Regions from separate parts of the Micromonospora sp. NPDC049529 genome, predicted to be linked through region 1. Evidence: riboswitches for the same ligand, from Rfam matches in the RefSeq annotation. Region 1 holds a riboswitch; the other holds the start of a gene.
The links. A riboswitch is a leader RNA that binds a small molecule or an ion and turns the genes downstream of it on or off. The one in region 1 is predicted to bind thiamine pyrophosphate.
Positions count from the first base shown of each region.

Region 2: linked by a shared signal. The riboswitch ahead of thiE (thiamine phosphate synthase) and the one ahead of ACZ6QQ_RS29935 (ECF transporter S component) in region 1 are both predicted to bind thiamine pyrophosphate.

Region 1 is NZ_JBVJHT010000021.1:13,162-22,668, forward strand. It holds gene ACZ6QQ_RS29910 (ABC transporter permease) at 1-199, shown strand, start outside; gene ACZ6QQ_RS29915 (hypothetical protein) at 227-838, shown strand; gene ACZ6QQ_RS29920 (GNAT family N-acetyltransferase) at 819-1,478, opposite strand; gene ACZ6QQ_RS29925 (energy-coupling factor transporter transmembrane component T family protein) at 1,523-2,323, opposite strand; gene ACZ6QQ_RS29930 (ABC transporter ATP-binding protein) at 2,320-3,885, opposite strand; gene ACZ6QQ_RS29935 (ECF transporter S component) at 4,091-4,687, opposite strand; TPP riboswitch at 4,767-4,873, opposite strand; gene ACZ6QQ_RS29940 (permease) at 5,199-6,155, shown strand; gene ACZ6QQ_RS29945 (TIGR03943 family putative permease subunit) at 6,155-6,931, shown strand; gene ACZ6QQ_RS29950 (SigE family RNA polymerase sigma factor) at 7,116-7,646, shown strand; gene ACZ6QQ_RS29955 (hypothetical protein) at 7,643-9,124, shown strand; gene ACZ6QQ_RS29960 (RNA polymerase sigma factor) at 9,209-9,507, shown strand, end outside.
Region 2 is NZ_JBVJHT010000032.1:1,907-11,413, reverse strand. It holds gene thiC (phosphomethylpyrimidine synthase ThiC) at 1-519, opposite strand, end outside; gene thiD (bifunctional hydroxymethylpyrimidine kinase/phosphomethylpyrimidine kinase) at 538-1,332, opposite strand; gene ACZ6QQ_RS35265 (thiamine phosphate synthase) at 1,329-2,054, opposite strand; gene ACZ6QQ_RS35260 (thiazole synthase) at 2,114-2,911, opposite strand; gene thiS (sulfur carrier protein ThiS) at 2,935-3,135, opposite strand; gene thiO (glycine oxidase ThiO) at 3,156-4,379, opposite strand; gene thiE (thiamine phosphate synthase) at 4,373-5,008, opposite strand; TPP riboswitch at 5,011-5,120, opposite strand; gene ACZ6QQ_RS35240 (ThuA domain-containing protein) at 5,449-9,507, shown strand, end outside.

The DNA of each region.
Region 1 (9,507 bases):
CCTGGTCGGCGGGGGACTGGGCGTGCTGGCGGCCCTGGTCGGCAGTCACTTCACCATCGTCGGCGTCAAGCCGGTGGTGGTGCCCGGTTCGATTGCCCTGGCGCTGGGCGTCTCGGTCGCGATCGGGCTCTTCTTCGGCAGCGTACCGGCCAGCCGCGCCGCCGGTCTGCGGCCCATCGACGCCCTCCGCTACGAGTGAGCCACGAGTGATTCCGGGGAAGCAACCATGAGCAGAGCAGTGCGGTGGGGTCGCCGGTCGCCGGCCGTACCCGGGGCTCACCGGGACGTCCCGACGGACACCCCGCCGGCCCGACCGGAGTCCGACGACAACCTCGCCGACGAACTGGCCGCCGTGGCGGGGCGCCGGTGGTGGAACCGGGCGACCCTCTACCTCGCTGCGGCGGTGCTGCTGGTCGGCGGTTTTGCCGGTGGGGTCCAGGTGCAGAAGTCGTACGGCGATCCGGCCGGCACCGGTCCGGCGGCGGCGACCGGTCGGGGTGCCCAGCGCGGCGCGGGCGGTTTCGCCGGCTTCCCCGGCGGCGCAGGCCGGCCCGGCGGCACCACCACCACCGGTACGGGCACCGGCAGTGGCGTCGACGGCAGTGGTGGTACGGCCGGGAGCACCACCGGCACAGTGAAACTGGTCGACGGCAGCACCGTCTACCTCCAGACCGCCGACGGCACAGTGATCACCGTGCGGACCGGCACCGACACCGCGGTGGCGATCGCGCGATCCGGTTCGCTCAAGGATCTGAAGGCCGGTGACACCGTCACCGTCGACGGACCCAACTCCGCCGGTACGGTCACCGCGACCAGGGTCACCGCGCAGGCGAAGTGACCCGTTCCGCCGCCCCGGCGTCGAGCCGCGTGCGGTGCCGGGTGTGCAGGTGGCCGTCGTTGGGGAAGGGTGGTCGGGCCGGCAGGACCTGCTCGAAGCGGTAGCCGGCCTTCTCCGCCACCCGGCACGAGGCGGAATTGTCCACCTGGTGGAGCAGGTCGAGGCGGCTCAGGCCGGACGACGCGAACGTGTCGAAGGCCCAGCCGGTCAACGCTTCCAGGGCGAGCGGGGCGATTCCCCGACCACGCGCGTGCACCGCCGTCCAGTAGCCGACCTCGGCGGAACCCGATCCCGGCTCGGCCGTCTTCAGCACCACGTTGCCCAGCACCCCACCCTCGCCAGCAACCCGCCGATTCTCCACCGCCCCGTCATCCAGAGACCGGTCTTCCGGGGATCGGCCTGCCAACGGCTCGTCCTCCAGGATGGCGAAGCTGTGCCGTCGGCCGCTCTGCCAGCCCTCGGCCTGTAGCGCCAGCCAGTGCATCGCCTCCTCGGCGTCCGACACCGGCATCCGGGTCCACCGGCGCAGGACCGGATCGCGGTACGCCTCGACCAACCCCTCGACGTCACCATCGATCCAGGGCCGGAGCAGCAGCGCGGGCGTGGTCGGGGTGGCCGGTACCCGTAGGGCGACGGTCATCGGCATCCTTCCGGGGACGGCGGTACCGGCGGTGCCGGTGATGATCAGCCGAGCAGTGGTTGGAAGGTACCGAGCAGGATGCTGACCGTCAGCGCCGCCCCGGCGAGTACGGCGGCACCCAGGACCAACGCGGTGTCGGCCAGCGTGAACCGCTGCCGCCGGGCGACCGTACGCGGGGTGCCGGCGTCGAAGCCGCGGGCGTCCATCGCGGTGGCCAACCGGGTGCCCCGCCGGATCGCCCCGACGAGCAGGGCGAACGCGGTGGCGGCGAAGAGCCGTAGCCGTGCGACCGGGTTGCGCCCGGCGTCCACGCCCCGGGCCCGGCGGGCCATGCCCAGCAGATGCCACTCGGCGGCGAGCAGCGGCAGCATCCGGAACGCGGCCAGCGCGCCGAGGGCGAACCGTGGCGGTGCCTTGGCGTTCTGGATCAGCGCGTCGGCCAGGTCGGTCGGGTCGGTGGTGGCGAACACCAGGATGCCGGGCAGTGCCACCGCGATCAGGCGCAACGCGAGCCCCAGGGCGGTACTGAGGACCCCGGTGGTGACCGTGATCGGACCGGCGTCGAGCAGCACGGCTCCGGTACGGTCGGCGGCGAACAGCACCATGGTGATCACGATGCCCACCGCGCTGAGCAGCAGCGGCCAGGCCCGGCGGGCCAGTGTGGTGTAGCCGATGCCGAACAGTGGCAGCACGGCCAGTTCGATCGCGATGGCGACGGCGGGTGCGACCGGGTCGATCGTCGCGACCAGCGTGAACGAGAAGATCAGCGCGGCGGCGAGTTTGGCGACCGGGTTGCGCCGGGCCAGTGGCGCGGTTGTCCTCCCGACCGCCCCGGTGATGATCACGCCCACCCTCCCCGCCCCGACCCGGCACCGCTCGGCTTCCCGGTACCGGTTGGATTCCCGGCATCGGTTGGCTTCCCGGCACCGCTCGGATCCCCGGCACCGCTCGGGCCACCGGCGGTGGTCGGTTTCCCGGCGGCGGGGAGGGTGCCCCGGCCGGGCAGGGTCACCGTCCGGTCGGCGATCGCGGTCACGAAGTCGGCGTCGTGGGTGACGGTGACAACGCCGTGGCCGGCGTCGCGCAGCTCGGCGAGGAGGTCGACCAGCTCGATCCAGGTACGCCGGTCCTGCCCGAAGGTCGGTTCGTCCAGTACCAGCAGCCGGGGCGCGGTGGCCAGGGCGGTCGCCACACTCAGTCGCCGCGCCTCACCACCGGAGAGGGTGTACGGGTTCGCCCCGGCGAGCCGGTCCAGTCTCAGCCTGTTCAGCAGATCGTCCACTGTGGAGCGTACGGCGGCTTCCGGGTGGCCGGTCCGGCGTGGCCCGAGGGCCAGTTCGTCGAAGACCGTACCGGTGAGGAACTGGTGTTCCGGGTCCTGGAAGACCGAGCCGATCCGGCGTACCAGCGCGGTGGCCCGCCAGCGGTGCGGTGGCGTACGGGCGTCGGCTCCGGCCAGGGCGGGACCGGCGGTCAGTCGACCCGTACCCGGTTTCATCAGTCCGCCGAGTTGCAGCGCCAGGGTGGTCTTGCCGGCCCCGTTCGGGCCGAGTACGGCAACCGCCTCACCGGCCCGTACGGTCAGATCGGTCGGGGCCAGCCGGGGCGGCAGGCCGAGCCGGTCGGCGGTGAGCAACATGTCCCCGGCGGCGGTGGTCGCCGGTCGGGCGTGCACGGAACGGCCGGGCACCCAGACCCCGGCGTCGGCGAGGTGGTCACCGTGCGCGGCGAAGACCTCGTCCGGGGTGCCGTCGGCGCGGATGCCGCCGCCCGGTTCCAGCACCACCACCCGGTCGACCAGCGGCAGCGCCTCGGCGACCCGGTGCTCGACCAGGATCAGGGTGGTGTCCCGGTCGACGGCCGCGCCGATCGCGGACCGGACCAGGGCGGCACCGGCCGGGTCGAGGTTGGCGGTGGGTTCGTCGAGCAGGAGCAGTCCGGGCCGGAGCGCGAGTACGCCGGCCAGGGCGAGTCGTTGCTGCTCGCCGCCGGAGAGGGCGGCGGTGGACCGGTCCCGCCCGTAGGGGAAGCCGACCCGGTCCAGTGCCTCGTCGACCCGGCCCCAGATCTCGCCGGCCGCCACCCCCCGGTTCTCCAGCCCGAACGCCACGTCGTCGCCGGCCCGCGCCATGACGAGCTGACTTTCCGGGTCCTGGAAGAGGATTCCGACCCGCTCCCGTGCCGTACGCGGATCGACCCCGTCGACCTCGATCAGCCCCGCCTGTTCGCCGGAGTCCTCGGCGAGCAGCCCGGCGAGCGCGGCCAGCAGCGTGCTCTTACCCGCCCCCGAGGCCCCGAGCAACAACACCCGCTCCCCACGCCCGACCCGCAGATCGAGCCCGCGCACCGCCCACCGCTTCCGCCCCGCATGCCGCCACCCAAACCCCCGCAACTCAACCCCACCCACCCCTGCCCCCTCCCTCCCACCCCCACCCACCCCACCCACCCCACCCACCCCACCCACCCACCCACCCCCACCCACGCCGTTGATCATGAAGTTAGTGCGCCAGATGAAGATCGAAACTTGCGCTAACTTCATGATCAACGGCGTTGGCCCGGGCGGTGCCCGGTGCCCGGTGCCCGGTGCCCGGTGCCCGGGGTGGGGGTGGGGGTTAGATGGGGGTGCGGGTGCGGGTGCGGCCGGCGGGGAAGCGGTCCAGGGCGCCGGTGTTGGCGAGGGCGCGGGTGAGCGACCAGGCGCCGATGCCGGCGAGCAGGGTGGCGCTCACGATGGTGACCAGGCCGTACGGGATCCGGTAGGACCAGAGGTCGTAGGCGCCGTTCCAGACGAAGAAGTCGAACAGGGCGGCGCTCAGTCCGGTCAACGCGCCCGCGAGCAACGCCGCCGGGAGCTTGAAGGAGCGGTACCGCAGGGCGGCGAAGGCCAACTCGGCGCCGAGTCCCTGGACCAGTCCCTGCGGGATGACGGTGCCGCTCCACTGGGTGCCGAGCAGCGCCGAGACGATCGCGGCCACCGCCTCGGTGTAGAGCGCGGCTCCGGGCTTGCGGATGATCAGACCACCGAGCACCGCCGGCATCAGCCAGATGCCGTAGAGGATCGCCTGTGCCGGCGGGAAGAAGGCGAAGGCCGCCTCGGTCGCGCTCCAGACGTAGTTCCAGGCCCAGAAGACGACCCCGAACGCGACCGCGATGACCGACGCGATGACCACGTCGACCGTACGCCAGCGGTTGTTGGCGGAACCTTCCATGGTGTTGCCTCCCAGTTCTCGAAGTGAACCAGGAGAAGTCGCACGCCTCGGCCCGGCCTGATGCCGGACTCCGGCGTGGGCCGGAGCATGACCGAACTCCCTGCGCTGGCATTACCCAGATCAGGTTCGAGGGTCTGCGGATGTCATCCCGCACTCTCAGCGCTGTGCGCTCCCCTGTCGGATGTGAAGTTGTTTCGGCGACGCTAGCACCGACCGGCGGCGCGGCACAGTGCCGTATCGATCGGGTGTGGTGGTCGACACCGGTACTCGGGTTAGGGTGAGCTGCCACCGGACCCGGCCGAGCGAGGAGAGCAGAGAAGCCGTGACCGCCTCCGACCGCGCGACCGAGCGCCGCGCCGGCTCCGGCGACGAGATCGACTGGACGATCCCGCCCGTCACCGGCGGTGACCCGGTGGATCCGCGCCAGCACGGTTCGCCCACCGGTCCCGGCCGTGGCTCCACCACCCCCGGCGGTACGCCCAAGGCCGGCGACCACCCGCCGCGACGGCGCCTGTTCGGTGACCGGATCGGTTCGGTCGAGGTGCTCGCCGTACTGCTCATCCTGCTGGTCGTCTTCCGGGGCCCGGTCGCCGAGGCGATCTCCAGCCCCCGGTTGCAGACCTGGACCACGGTCTTCGTCTCGGTGATGGTGCAGGCGGTGCCGTTCCTGGTTTTCGGTGTCGTCCTCAGCGCGGTGATCGCGGTGTTCGTGCCGCGTTCGTTCTGGGCGAAGGCGTTGCCGAAACATCCGGCGCTGGCCGTGCCGGTGGCGAGCTGTGCCGGGGTGATCCTGCCCGGTTGCGAGTGCGGGGCGGTGCCGATCGCCGGGTCGCTGATCCGCCGGGGGGTCACCCCGGCCGCCGCGCTGGCGTTCCTGCTCGCCGCCCCGGCGATCAACCCGATCGTGCTCACCGCCACCGCGGTCGCCTTCCCGCAGAATCCGGAGATGGTGGTCGGCCGGGGTGTGGCGAGCCTGATCGTCGCCATGGTGATGGGCTGGCTCTGGCTGCGGCTGGGGCGGGCCGACTGGATCCGGCTGCCGCACCGCCCCGATCTCGACGGGGTGTCGAAGGGGCGCGCGTTCTGGGCGGCCGTACGGCACGACGTGGTGCACGCGGGCGGGTTCCTGGTGCTCGGTGCGATGGCGGCGGCCTGCATCAACGTGCTGGTTCCGGAGCGCTGGTTGCAGACCCTGGCCGACAATCCGATCCTGTCGGTGCTGGCGCTGGCGATCCTCGCGGTGCTGCTGTCGATCTGCTCGGAGGCGGACGCGTTCGTCGCCGCCTCGCTGTCGCAGTTCTCGCTGACGTCCCGGCTGGTGTTCCTGGTCGTCGGGCCGATGGTCGACCTCAAGCTGATCTCGATGCAGGCCGGTGTCTTCGGGCGGCGGTTCGCGTTCCGGTTCGCCCCGGCGACGTTCGCGATCGCCGTGCTGGTGGCGGTGGGAGTGGGAGCGGTGGTGCTCTGATGAACCGGCAGGCGCAGGCGGTCGTGTTGTTGCTGCTCGGCGGGGCGGTGCTCAAGGCCAGTTTCACCGACATGTACCTGCGGTACGTCAAGGAGGGGCTGCAACCCTTCCTGATCGGGTCCGCGCTCCTGCTGATCGCCGTCGCGGTGATGACCCTGGTGTACGACCTGCGCCCGGCCCGCCGCAGGGTCGGCGCGGGGGCGGGTGCCGGTCCGGGGGAGCCGGCCGACGAGGACCACGAGCACGGCCACGACCACGGGCACGGCGGCAAGGGCCACCACGAGCCGAGGGTCGGTTGGCTGCTCATCCTGCCGGTGCTCGGCCTGCTGCTGGTCGCCCCGCCGGCCCTGGGCTCGTACGCGGCCGGCCAGGCCGGGACCGCGCTCGGCAGTCAGCCGATGTCGGACTATCCGCCGTTGCCCGAGGGGGACCCGGTCCGGCTGGCGGTGCTCGACTACGCGTCCCGGGCCATCTTCGACAAGGGTGTGTCGCTCGGTGACCGGCGGGTGCAGCTCACCGGTTTCGTCGCCACCGGCGCCGACGGCGAACCGATCCTGGCCCGCATGATCCTGTCCTGCTGCGCGGCCGACGGTCGGCCGATCAAGCTCGGGCTGACCGGCGACCCGCCGACCGGCCTGCCTCCGGACACCTGGGTCGACGTGGTCGGCCGCTACTCCGACCGGATCGGCAAGGACCCGGTCAACGACGAGGACATCCCGTACCTGGAGGTGGAGTCGTGGCATCAGGTCGAGCCACCGAAGCAGCCGTACGAGTGAACCGGGCCGGTCGGATCCGCTGGTCGGCACCGAGGTCTTCGAAGGGCGGGTTCGCCGGCCGGGGCTGAGGTCCCGCTGCCCTCACGTTCAGCCACGTCCGACGCGTTCGGCTTTTTTCCGGGTCGGCTCAACCTTCGGCACTCCCTCCGGGTCGTGGTGGGTGACCGAGTTGAGGCGGGGGCCGATGACCGAGGACGACGAGCAGTTCCGGGAGTTCGTTGACACGCGCTACCTGGACCTGCTGCGGGTGGCGTACCACCTGACCGGGTCGGCGCAGGATGCCGAGGATCTGGTGCAGTCGGCGCTGGTGAAGGCGATGCGCCGGTGGCAGCGGATCGCCGAGCCGATGGCGTACCTGCGCCGGATCATGATCAACCAGCATGTCAGCACGTGGCGCCGGCAGCGGGTGCACGAGGTGTTGACGGCGTTCCTGCCGGAGCGGGCGGCCCGGGACACGGCGGACACGGTGGCGGAACGGCACGCCCTACACGACGCGATGCGTGCGCTGCCACCCCGTACCCGGGCGGTGATCGTGCTGCGTTACGTGGCCGACCTGCCGGAGGCGGAGGTCGCCGCGACCCTGGGCTGCTCGGTCGGCTCGGTCAAGAGCCTCGCGTCGAGGGGGCTGGCCCGGTTGCGGGTGGCACTGGCATCTTCGTCGCCGCTGGTGAGCGCGACCCGCTCGGCGACGACGCGTACGGGGGGAGCGCGATGAGCGTGGACGAGGAGCTGCGGGCGGCGCTGGACGACCTGACCAGGACGCTGCGCCCACAGCCGGATCCGTACGGCCGGGTCCGGGCCCGGTATCGGCGGACCCTGCGGCGGCGGGTGGCCGGGCTGGCGACCGCCGTGGTGGTCGCCCTGACCGGCGGTACCCTCGCCGTCGTCGTCGGCCCCGTCGGGTTGGCCGACCGCCCCCCGGCGATTCCTCCGGTCGACCCGACCGACGCCTTCGGACGGGTGCTGTCCTGGAGCGACAAACTGCTCATGTCCCCGATGCGTGGTGCGGTGGCACAGGACGCGGAGTATGTCCGGACACTCTCCCGTCTGCTGCTCCTGGCCCAGCACCGGGGCGAGTTCGAGCGGCTGACCGTGCCGGTGAACGCGGTACGGGTGCTGTACGCCGACGACGTCGGTGGCCGGCGGATCGCGTTGGTGGCGTTCGTCCGGGAGGCGCCCGATCCGGGCACCGGCTGGTTGAACGCCTCGGTGTGGCTGGATGCCGAGGCGGGTGCCGGCCCGGCCGCGTTGGCGGCGAGCGCGAAGGAGCGGGGCGTTTCCGACACGCTCGAACCCTACGAGGACGTTTCGATCGCCCCACCCGTTCCCGGCGGCCAGGCCACGGGGGTGCATGTGGCGGTCGCCCCGGACGAGTGTGTCTTCGCCACCGCCCCGGTCTCCGATCCGGGCCGGTGGACGGTCGAGCCGACCGGTTCCTACCTGGTCCGCGACCCGCGGACGACGCGGCCCGAGTGGTGGCGGGTGACCTGCGACGGGGTGGTCCGGGTGCTCCGACCGGGGCCGGGGTCGCTCGCCCCGGACGGCATCGGTGCGGAGCAGGCGACGGCGGCCCTGTCCCGGGTGCGCGGCACCGCCGATCCGCAGCGGGCCCGGCTGCTCGTGGCGCAGGCGGCCCAGCACTGGGGGTATCGGGTCACCGCACTGCCCACTGTGGTCTGGGGCGGGCGGATCACCGGCACGACGCAGCCGGACGCGAGTGTGGGTCCGGGCCGGGTGGTCGCCCGCTCGTTCGACGGGCTGGCGACGGTGCTGACCGCGCCGGCACTGGACGGTGGCTGGCTGGGCCGGGTGGAGATCGACTATGACCGGCCGGCGGCGGACGGGGCGATCGGCACCGGTGTGCTGTTCGAGGTGGGTACGGATCCGGCCAACCGGGCCGGGGTGCTCGGTGTGCCGCTCGGTGAGCAGGGGCGGCATCTGCTGGTGGTGACGCCGGTCGGAGCGGCTGCCGCCCGGGTCGTACGGGACGGGCGTGAGCTGGCTCGGGCGCCGGTCGCCGGAGCCGCCGTGGTGCTGGCGATGCCGTACCCGATCGTCGACGCGGATTCCACCGTCGACGGGCTGGTGGTGGAGGCGCTCGACGGTGCCGGGGTGTCGATGGCGACCGGGGTGGTGGCGACGGTCGGCAACGGCCAGCGGGGACGTGACGTGAGTGCCTGGCACGAGGAGTGACCGCCGGGGTCGAAACCACCGGTAATCATCTCGTCGGCGGCGACACAGAACAGGGTGAAGGTCGCCGACGAGTTGGGAGTTCGGATGGGTCCACCGCGCAGACGCGACGAGAGTTGGTTCACCGGGATCTACGCCGACCAGTACGCCCACATCGTGCGCTACGGCCAGCGCCGGCTCGGCGATCCGGAGGCGTCGGCGGAGCTGGCCCAGGAGGTCTTCGTGATCGCCTGGCGGCGCCGTGCCGAGGTCCCCGACCACACCCTGCCCTGGCTGTACGGGGTGGCCCGGCGCCTGTTGGCGAACCACTGGCGGGCCCGTCGGGGGGCGCCGGACGTACTGCCGATCGGGGAGGGGGAGCGGCTGTGGGAACCGGTTTCGGCCGG
Region 2 (9,507 bases), on a different contig from region 1:
CACCGTGTCCGCGCCCCACCGGGTGGCCCAGGTGAGCTTCTCCACCTCCTCGGCGACCGACGAGGTCACCGCCGAGGTGCCGATGTTGGCGTTCACCTTGACCAGGAACCGCTTGCCGATGATCGCCGGCTCCACCTCGGGGTGGTTGATGTTGAGCGGCAGTACGGCCCGACCGGCGGCGATCTCGTCCCGGACGACCTCGCCCGGCACTCCCTCCCGTACCGCCACGAACTCCATCTCCGGGGTGACGATCCCGGCCCGCGCGTACGCGAGTTGGGTCGGCCGCTTTCCGTTGGTGCCGGCGAGCGGGGTACCGGCACCGCGTACCGGTGCCACGTCACCGCGCTCGGCGATCCACGGGCCGCGCAGCGCCGGCAGGCCGACCTCCGGGTCGCTGCCCGGCCCGGAGGTGTCGTACAACCGGACCGGCGGGTTCTCCCCGGCCAGTTCCACCTCGGCGAACGGGACCCGGATGTCCGGCCGTGATCCCTCCACGTACACCTTGCGACGAGCCTGCATAACCAAACCTCCTGCTTGTCAGCGGGACCAACCGAAGTGGTCCAGCGGTCCGTGGCCGGTGCCCAACTCCCAGTCGCGCGCACCGGCGAGCGCGCGGGCGACGTACTCCTTGGCGAACACGACCGCGTCCGGGACCGGGTCGCCGAGCGCGATCCGCGCGGCGATGGCGGCCGAGAAGGAGCAGCCGGTGCCGTGTGTGTTCCGGGTGGGGACCCGTGGGCCGGCGAGCAGCCGGGCCGTCGTGCCGGTCCAGAACACGTCCACCGCGTCGGTCGGGTCGTCGTGGTCGTCACCGCCGCCGGTGACGACGACGTACCGGGGTCCGGCGGCGGCGATCTGCTCGGCGGCGCCGACCATGTCGTCGGTGGTGGTCACCGGGCGTCCGACGATCGCCGCGGCCTCCTCCCGGTTCGGCGTCGCGACCAGCGCGTACGGCAGCAGCCGGGCCACCGCGGCGACCACGCCGAGCCGGTGGCCGCTGGTCGAGACGAGCACCGGGTCGACCACCAGGTTCGGCAGCAGCCCGGCGCGGGCGTGTGCCGCCACCGCGTTCGCGACCTCCTCGGTGCCGAGCATCCCGGTCTTGGTAGCCAGCACCGGCAGGTCCGACAGGACCGCGTCGAGTTGTGCGCTGACCACGTCGGGGGGCGTGGGGAGGACGGCGCGCACCTGGTGGGTGTTCTGTGCGGTGAGGGCGGTGATCACGGAGGTGCCGTAGACACCGAGTGCCGCGAAGACCTTCAGGTCGGCCTGGATGCCGGCGCCCGCCCCGGAGTCGGAGCCGGCGATGGTCAGCGCCACCGGCGGCGTCACCGTCCGCTCCCCCGTACCGCGTCCGTCGCCGCCGGTGCGTCGGCGTCGAACTGGCCGTTTCCTACCGCCCGGCCGGTGGGCCGGGCGACCTGTGCGGCGGTGGTGAGCCGGGCGACCAGGGCGGCCGGGTCGTCGGCGCGCATGATGGCGCCCATCACCGCCACCCCGGCGGCACCGGCGCGCAGGCAGGCGGCGACCTGGTCGGGTTCGCCGACGCCGCCGAGGGCGAGCACCGGGACCGGGGTACGCCGGACCAGCCGGGCCAGGCCGACCGGGTGCAGTGGTGGGCCGTAACCGGGTTTCGACGGGCTCGGGAAGATCGGGGACAGGGTCACGTAGTCCTCCGTGGACAGTCGGCCCAGTTCGGCCTCGTTGTGACAGGAGCGGCCGACCAGGGCCAGCTCGGGTGGCGGGTACGGTCCGGCCGCCGGCAGGTGCACGGCGGTACCGCCGAGCGGGTCGGGTCCGGCCACCAGGAGGGTTCCGCCGGTCGGGGCGAGGATGTCCCGCAGGGTTTCGGCGATCGCCAGTCGCTCGTCGCGGGGCAGGTCGGACTCCCGGAGCAGCACCCAGCGGGCGCCCGCGTCCACCGCCGCCCGGATCACCTCGGGCAGCGGCCGGCGGGCCTGCCACCGGTCGGTGACCACCACCAGGCCGGTCGGCGTACCCGGGGTGGGTGGTGGTGCCGTGCCGTCGCCGTCCGGTCCGGGTCGGCGTGGCACCGGGTGGGCCGGGTCGGGGCGACACGGCGACCCCACGGGGAGCGCGGGCCGCTGGCCGGTCACAGGTCCGGCCGTCCCTCGTCGGGGCTGGACGCCAACGCGTGGAACCGTCGGGGAATCCGGCCGGAGCGGGCGGCGAGCCAGCCCGCCTCGACGGCGTACCGCATGGCGGTCGCCATCCGGGCCGGCTCGGCGGCCCGCGTCACGGCGCTGGCCAGCAGGACCCCGTCGCAGCCCAGTTCCATGGCGAGGGCGGCGTCGGAGGCGGTGCCGATCCCGGCGTCGAGGATCACCGGCACGTCGACGCTCTGCCGGATCAGCCGGATGTGGTGCGGGTTGCCGATGCCGAGTCCGGAGCCGATCGGCGCACCGGCCGGCATCACCGCCGCGCAGCCCGCCTCGGCGAGCCGGCGGGCGAGCACCGGGTCGTCACTGGTGTACGGCAACACGGTGAAGCCGTCGGCCACCAGCTGGTCGGCGGCGTGCAGCAGCTCGACCGCGTCCGGCAGCAGGGTCCGGTCGTCCCCGATCACCTCCAGTTTCACCCAGGAGGTGTCGAACGCCTCCCGGGCCAGCCGGGCGACCTTGACCGCCTCGGCGGCGGTGTAGCAGCCGGCGGTGTTCGGCAGCAGCCGTACGCCGCACCGGTCGAGTACGTCCAGCAGCCCGCCGTGCATCGTGGCGGCGGCGTCGACCCGGCGCAGCGCGACGGTGACGAGTTCGGTGCCGCTTGCCCGGATCGCCTGCTCCAGTACGTGCAGGTTGGCCGCGCCGCCGGTGCCGAGGATCAGCCGGGACCCGAACGACACCCCGCCCAGCTCGAACGCTCCGGTACCGGCCGTCACGTCACCATCCATCTGTTCCACCTGGGACATCGGGTTCACCCGCCCTGGGCCGCGGTGAGCACTTCGACCCGGTCGCCGGAGTTCAGTACGGCCGCCGGCCAGCCGGCCCGGGGCACGACCTCACCGTTCACCGCCACGGCCACGCCGCGGGTCTGGCCGGTGACGGTGGCGACCAGGTCCGCCACGGTCACTCCGCCGGGCAATCTGTGGTCCGTACCGTTCACGGTCAATTCCACTGGAACCCCACCCTCTGCGGTCATCGGATCTCCTCCCTCGTCGAACGGACCTCGGTCGGGGCGTACCGACCGTCGCCGCCTCGAACATCCCGCCGGTCGGGCCCGGTCCGGGTGAACCGGTCCGGGGTGAACGCCGCCATCGCCGGGTCGGCCGTCCCGCTGGTCAGCAGGTCGACGACCCGTTCGGCGGTCACCGGGGTGAGCAGGACGCCGTGCCGGTAGTGCCCGCTCGCCACGACCACGTCGGGGCGGTCCGCCAGCCGGCCGATCACCGGTGCGTTGTCCGGCGTACCGGGGCGGTGGCCGGCGGTGGCCTCGGCGAGTTCGTACTCGGCGAGTTCCGGCACCAGGTCGGTCGCGGAGCGGAGCAGTTCCAGCACCCCGCCGGCGGTGACGGTGCTGTCGCCGCGTTCCTCGACGGTGGCGCCGACGACCACCTCGCCGTCGTGCCGGGGTACCAGGTAGACCGAGCAACCGTCGTTGTAGCCCCGGATCACGTGCCGGAAGCCGGGCGGTTCGCCTCCGGGGGCGCGCAGCCGGAGGATCTGCCCCTTCACCGGCCGGATCGGCAGTCCGGTCAGGTCGGCGGCGCCGCAGCCGGCGGCGACCACGATGGTGCCGGCGTCGAGGTCGGCGAGGTTGCGCACGGCGGCGGGCACGAACACCACTCCGGCCCGGAGCGCGGCCAGCCGCAGGGCGGCGACCAGTCGGCGCGGGTCCACCTGGTGGTCGTCGGGCGCGTGCGCGCCGCCGCGTACCCGGGGGGCGAGCAACGGCTCGCGGTCGTGCAGCCCGGTCGCGTCCAGTGCGGTGATCGGCAGCCCGAGAGCCTGCTGGTACGTCCAGAGCCGGCGGGCCTCGGCCAGGTCGTCGGCGGTGCGCCCGACCACCAGGGTGCCCTCGGTGCGGTAGCCGAGGTCGGCGACTCCGGGCAGCCCGGCGGCGGTCGCGACCTCGGTGGCGAAGCCGGGCCAGCGGGCGGCGGAGTCGAGCAGCAGCCGGGTCAGCGCCTCCTCGCCGAAGGAGGCTTCGGCGACCGGGGAGAGCATGCCGGCGGCGACGCCGGACGCTCCGCTGCCCGGATCCGGGTCGTGCAGCAGCACCCGCATTCCCCGGTTCGCGGCCCGCCAGGCGATGGCGAGTCCGATGGGTCCACCTCCGACCACCGCGACGTCGGCCCGTCGGGCGGTGCGGAAGGGGCCCCGGCTGCCGGCCTGCGCCGGTTGGGGGGCCCCGGCTAGCACGCCGGTGCCCCGGTGTGTTCCAGGGCGGCGAGCAGTTGTGCGGTGGCGCGGGCCGGGTCGGCGGCGGTGCTGACCGCACCGACCACCGCGATGCCGTACGCGCCGGCGGCGATCAGTTCCGGCACCCGTACGGCGGTCACCCCGCCGATCGCGATGACCGGTACGTCGACCGCCGTGGCCACGGCCGCGATACCGGCGGGGCCGATCGGGTCGGGGAGCCCGTCCTTGGTGGTGGTGGCGTAACAGGGCCCGACGCCGAGGTAGCTGGCGCCGGCGGCGACCGCTTCGCGGGCCGGGTCGGGGGCGCGGGCGGTGGCGCCGAGCAGCGCGTCCGGTCCGAGCACCCGTCGGGCGGCCGGCACCGGCAGGTCGAGCGCGCCGACGTGGCCACCGGCGGCGTACGCCGCGAGGGCGACGTGCAGCCGATCGTTGACCAGGCAGGTCGCGCCGGACGGGGTGCAGAGGTCGACCACCAGGCGGGTCAGTTCGTACGCCTCGCGGTCGGTGGCGTCGTCCTCGACGCGTACCTGGACCACGAGTTCGGGTCCGGCCACGGCGAGCGCCGCACGTACCGTGGCGATAGGATCGCGTCCGGTACGGGTGTCGGTGATGAGATGCAAACGTCCCAGTACGGGCACGGCAAACTCCTCCCTGCGCCGGCATTACCCGGATCAGGTTCGACGGTCGGGGGCTGTCAGCCCCCCTCTCAGCCCGGTACACCGGACTCCCGTGGGTTACTTGTCGACCACACTACGACGGCGGGGCGGATCCGCCAAGGGGTCGCACGTCACAGCGGCCCGCCACGGCCGGTTGACGTGACCCGCGACACCGTGGGCTTTTGTCTGTCCTATCCGGAAGATCCACCTCGGTTACCCAACCGTTACTCGATTTGGCTTGTTGCTGTATTGCCCGCCCAACGCTGACCAGCATTAATTTGTTCAGCGACAAGACAAATTTCGACTGCACAGCCACGGCGGGCTACGCAGCCGAAACCCACCACCCCCGAACCGGTCTTCGGCGAGCCGGCCGGGGATCCCCCGTTGTCCTCACCGGACGAAGGAGATCCTTCGTGTCAAGACCTCGCCCGCGCCACGCGCTGCGCGGCGCCCTCAGTCATGCGCTGCTGAGTCTCGCGGTCGCCGTCACCTCCACGGCGGCCGCACTCGTAGCAGCCCCCAGCGCCGCCCAGGCGGCCCCGGCCGCCGCAGCGGCGGACCCGTACTCCGTCCTGGTCTTCTCCAAGACCGCCGGCTTCCGGCACGGCTCCATCCCCTCCGGCATCGCCGCCATCCAGCAGCTCGGCGCGGCGAACGGGTTCTCCGTCACCGCGACCGAGGACGGTGCCGCGTTCACCGACGCCAACCTCGCCCAGTACAAGGCGGTGATCTGGCTCTCCACCACCGGTGACGTGCTCGACGACACCCAGCAGGCGGCGTTCGAGCGTTACATCGAGGCCGGTGGCGGCTACGTCGGAATCCACGCCGCCTCGGACACCGAGTACAACTGGCCGTGGTACGGCGGTCTGGTCGGCGCGTACTTCAACGCGCACCCGGCCAACCAGCAGGCCACGGTCAAGGTCGAGGACCCGGCGCACCCGTCCACCGCCGGGCTCCCGGCCCAGTGGTCCCGCTTCGACGAGTGGTACAACTTCCGGACCAACCCGCGCGCGAACGTTCACGTGCTGGCCAGCCTGGACGAGCGGAGCTACACCCCGGGTACCGGCGCGATGGGCGCCGACCACCCGACCGCGTGGTGTCAGGACTACGAGGGTGGCCGTTCCTGGTACACCGGTGGTGGTCACACCAACGAGTCGTTCGCGGAGCCGCAGTTCCTCACCCACCTGCTCGGCGGCATCGAGACCGCCGCGGGCGTGGTCGAGGCCGACTGCAGCGCGACGAAGACCAGCAGCTTCGAGAAGGTGTCGCTGGACAGCAACACCAACAACCCGATGGAGCTGGACATCGCCCCGGACGGGCGGGTCTTCTACGTCGAACGTGACGGCCGGATCCAGATCATCAAGCCGAGCACCGGCACCACGGTGACCGCGGTGACCCTGCCGGTCTTCACCGGCAACGAGGACGGTCTGCTGGGCATCCAGCTCGACCCGGACTTCGCCACCAACAACTGGGTGTACGTCTACTACGCCCCCGCGGGTGGCGCGGCCCGCAACTACCTCTCCCGGTTCACGGTCGAGGGCGACACCATCAACGCCGCCACCGAGAAGGTCGTGCTCCAGGTCCCGACGCAGCGCAACACCTGCTGCCACGCGGGCGGCAGCATCACCTTCGACAGCCAGGGGAACCTCTACCTGGCCCTCGGTGACAACACCAACCCGTTCGAGTCGGACTCCTACACCCCGATCGACGAGCGGCCGGGTCGGCAGGACTACGACGCGCAGCGTTCCTCGGGCAACACCAACGACCTGCGCGGCAAGGTGCTCCGGATCCACCCGGAGGACGACGGCACCTACACCGTGCCGGCCGGCAACCTGTTCGCCCCGGGCACCGCGCTGACCAAGCCCGAGATCTACGCGATGGGCTTCCGGAACCCGTTCCGGATCGGCATCGACCCGCAGACCGACACCCTGTACGTCGGCGACTACGGCCCGGACGCCGGTGCGACGAACCCGAACCGTGGCCCCGAGGGCACGGTCGAGTGGAACATCGTCACGCCGGGCAACTACGGCTGGCCGTACTGCCACGGCGCCAACTACGCGTACAACGACTGGACGTTCCCGTCCGGACCGAGTGGGGCGAAGTTCAACTGCGCTGCGCCGGTCAACAACTCGCCGAACAACACCGGCCTGACCAACCTCCCGCCGGCCATCTCGGCCACGGTCGACTTCGACTACAGCGGCAACCCGCTGTTCCCGGAGATCGGCGGCGGCGGCGCCCCGATGGGCGGCCCGGTCTACCGGTACGACGAGAACCTCGACTCGGAGCGCAAGTGGCCGGCCTACTACGACGGCAAGGCGCTGCTCGGCGAGTGGAACCAGAACAAGATGTACACCATGCAGGTCAGTGCGGACGGCAAGTCGCTGGTCGACATCAACCAGCTGCTGACCGGCATGACCATGCTGCGGCCGATGGACTTCGAGTTCGGTCCGGACGGGGCGCTGTACCTGATCGAGTGGGGTACCGGCTTCGGCGGCAACAACGACAACTCGGGCATCTACCGGATCGACTACACCGCCGGTGAGCGGGCGCCGATCGCGGTCGCGAACGCCGAACCCACCTCGGGTCCGGCGCCGCTGGCGGTGCAGTTCTCCAGCGCCGGGTCACGTGACCCGGACGGTGGCACGCTCACGTACGCCTGGAACTTCGGCGACAACGCCACCTCGACCGACCCGAACCCGGCGCACACCTACGCGGCGGCGGGCAACTACAACGCGCAGCTCACGGTCACCAACCCCAAGGGTCGGACCGCGGTGGCGAACGTACCGGTCACGGTGGGCAACACCGCGCCGACCGTCTCCATCGAGTTCCCGCCGGACGGTGGCTTCTTCGAGTGGGGCGACCTGGTCAAGTACAAGGTCAACGTGACCGACCCCGAGGACGGCACGATCGACTGTGACCGGGTCACGTTGCAGTACTACCTGGGCCACGACCAGCACGCGCACCCGCTTCAGTCGTACACCGGCTGTGAGGGTTCGGTCCAGACGCTGCTCGCCTCCGGGCACGGCGCCGAGGCGAACGTCTTCGGTGTCTTCGAGGCCAGCTACACCGACGCCGGTGGCGCCGGCGGTTCGCACGCCCTGACCGGGCGGTCGATCGAGCAGTTGCAGCCCAAGCGCACCCAGGCCGAGTACTACACCTCGACCGGCCGGGTGGCCGGGTCGACCAGCGGTGGTGACCCGGGCGTGCAGCGTCAGGCGACCACCGACACCGCCGGTGGATTCGAGAACATCGGGTTCATCGAGGACGGCGACTGGTGGGCGATCGAGCCGGCCAACCTGACCGGCATCGACTCGCTTCGCTTCCGGGCCGCGTCGGCCGGCGGCGGCGCGCGGATCGAGGTCCGTACCGGCGCGGTCGACGGCCCGCTGGTCGCGACCGCCACGGTGCCGAGCACCGGTGGCTGGCAGACGTTCGTCGACGTACCGGCGGCGATCACCACCCCGAGCACCAGCAGCGGCACGCTGTACTTCGTGGCGCGTAACCCGGTCGGTTCCACCGGAACCGGCGCGATCCTCAACGTGAACTGGACCGATTTCCTCGGCCGGGGTATCACCGACAACGCCCCGCCGGTGGTCACCGCCTCCGCGAACCCCACCGCCGGCGTCGCGCCGGTGACGGTCGCCTTCAGCGGTACGGCCACCGACCCGGAGAACGACGCCCCGTTCACGTACGCCTGGGACTTCGGTGACGGCGGCACGGCGAACACCATCAACGCCTCGCACACCTACACCGTGCCGGGCAACTTCACCGCCACCCTGACCGTGACCGACGCCCGTGGTGCCTCCACGTTCGTGAACGTCCCGGTCCAGGTGACCGCGCCGAACACGTCCTGCTTCGGGGCACGCTCGGACGACTTCACCGGCACCTCGCTGGACAAGTCGCGCTGGTCGACCGTGATCCGGGAGAACCAGCTCTACTCGGTCAGCGGCGGCAACCTGGTGCTGCCGACCGCGATGGGCGACCTGTACGGCGGCACGAACAACGCCACCAACGTGGTGCTCCAGCCGGCCCCGAACGGTGCCTGGCAGGCGACCACCAAGGTGACGTTGAACGCGACCACCGACTACCAGCAGGCCGGTCTGATCCTCTACGGCGACGACGCGAACTACGCCAAGGTGGATCTGCTCTTCGGTGGCAGCCGGAAGATCGAGTTCATCCGGGAGACCGCCGGCACGGCCCGCAACGAGGCCGCCGACGCGGTCGCCGCACCGGCCACGCTGGGTAACACGGTCTACGTCCGCCTGATCAGCGACGGCACCAACCTGACCGCGGCCTTCTCGGCCGACGGCCAGACCTTCACCCCGGTCGGCCGTTCGGCCGCACTGGCCGGGATCGAGAACCCGAAGGTGGGCCTGTTCGCGCTCAACGGCAACACCACGGCCCCCGTGGTGGACGCCCTGTTCGACTGGTTCCAGATCACGCCGGACGAGCCGGCCGGCCCGGTCGTGCCG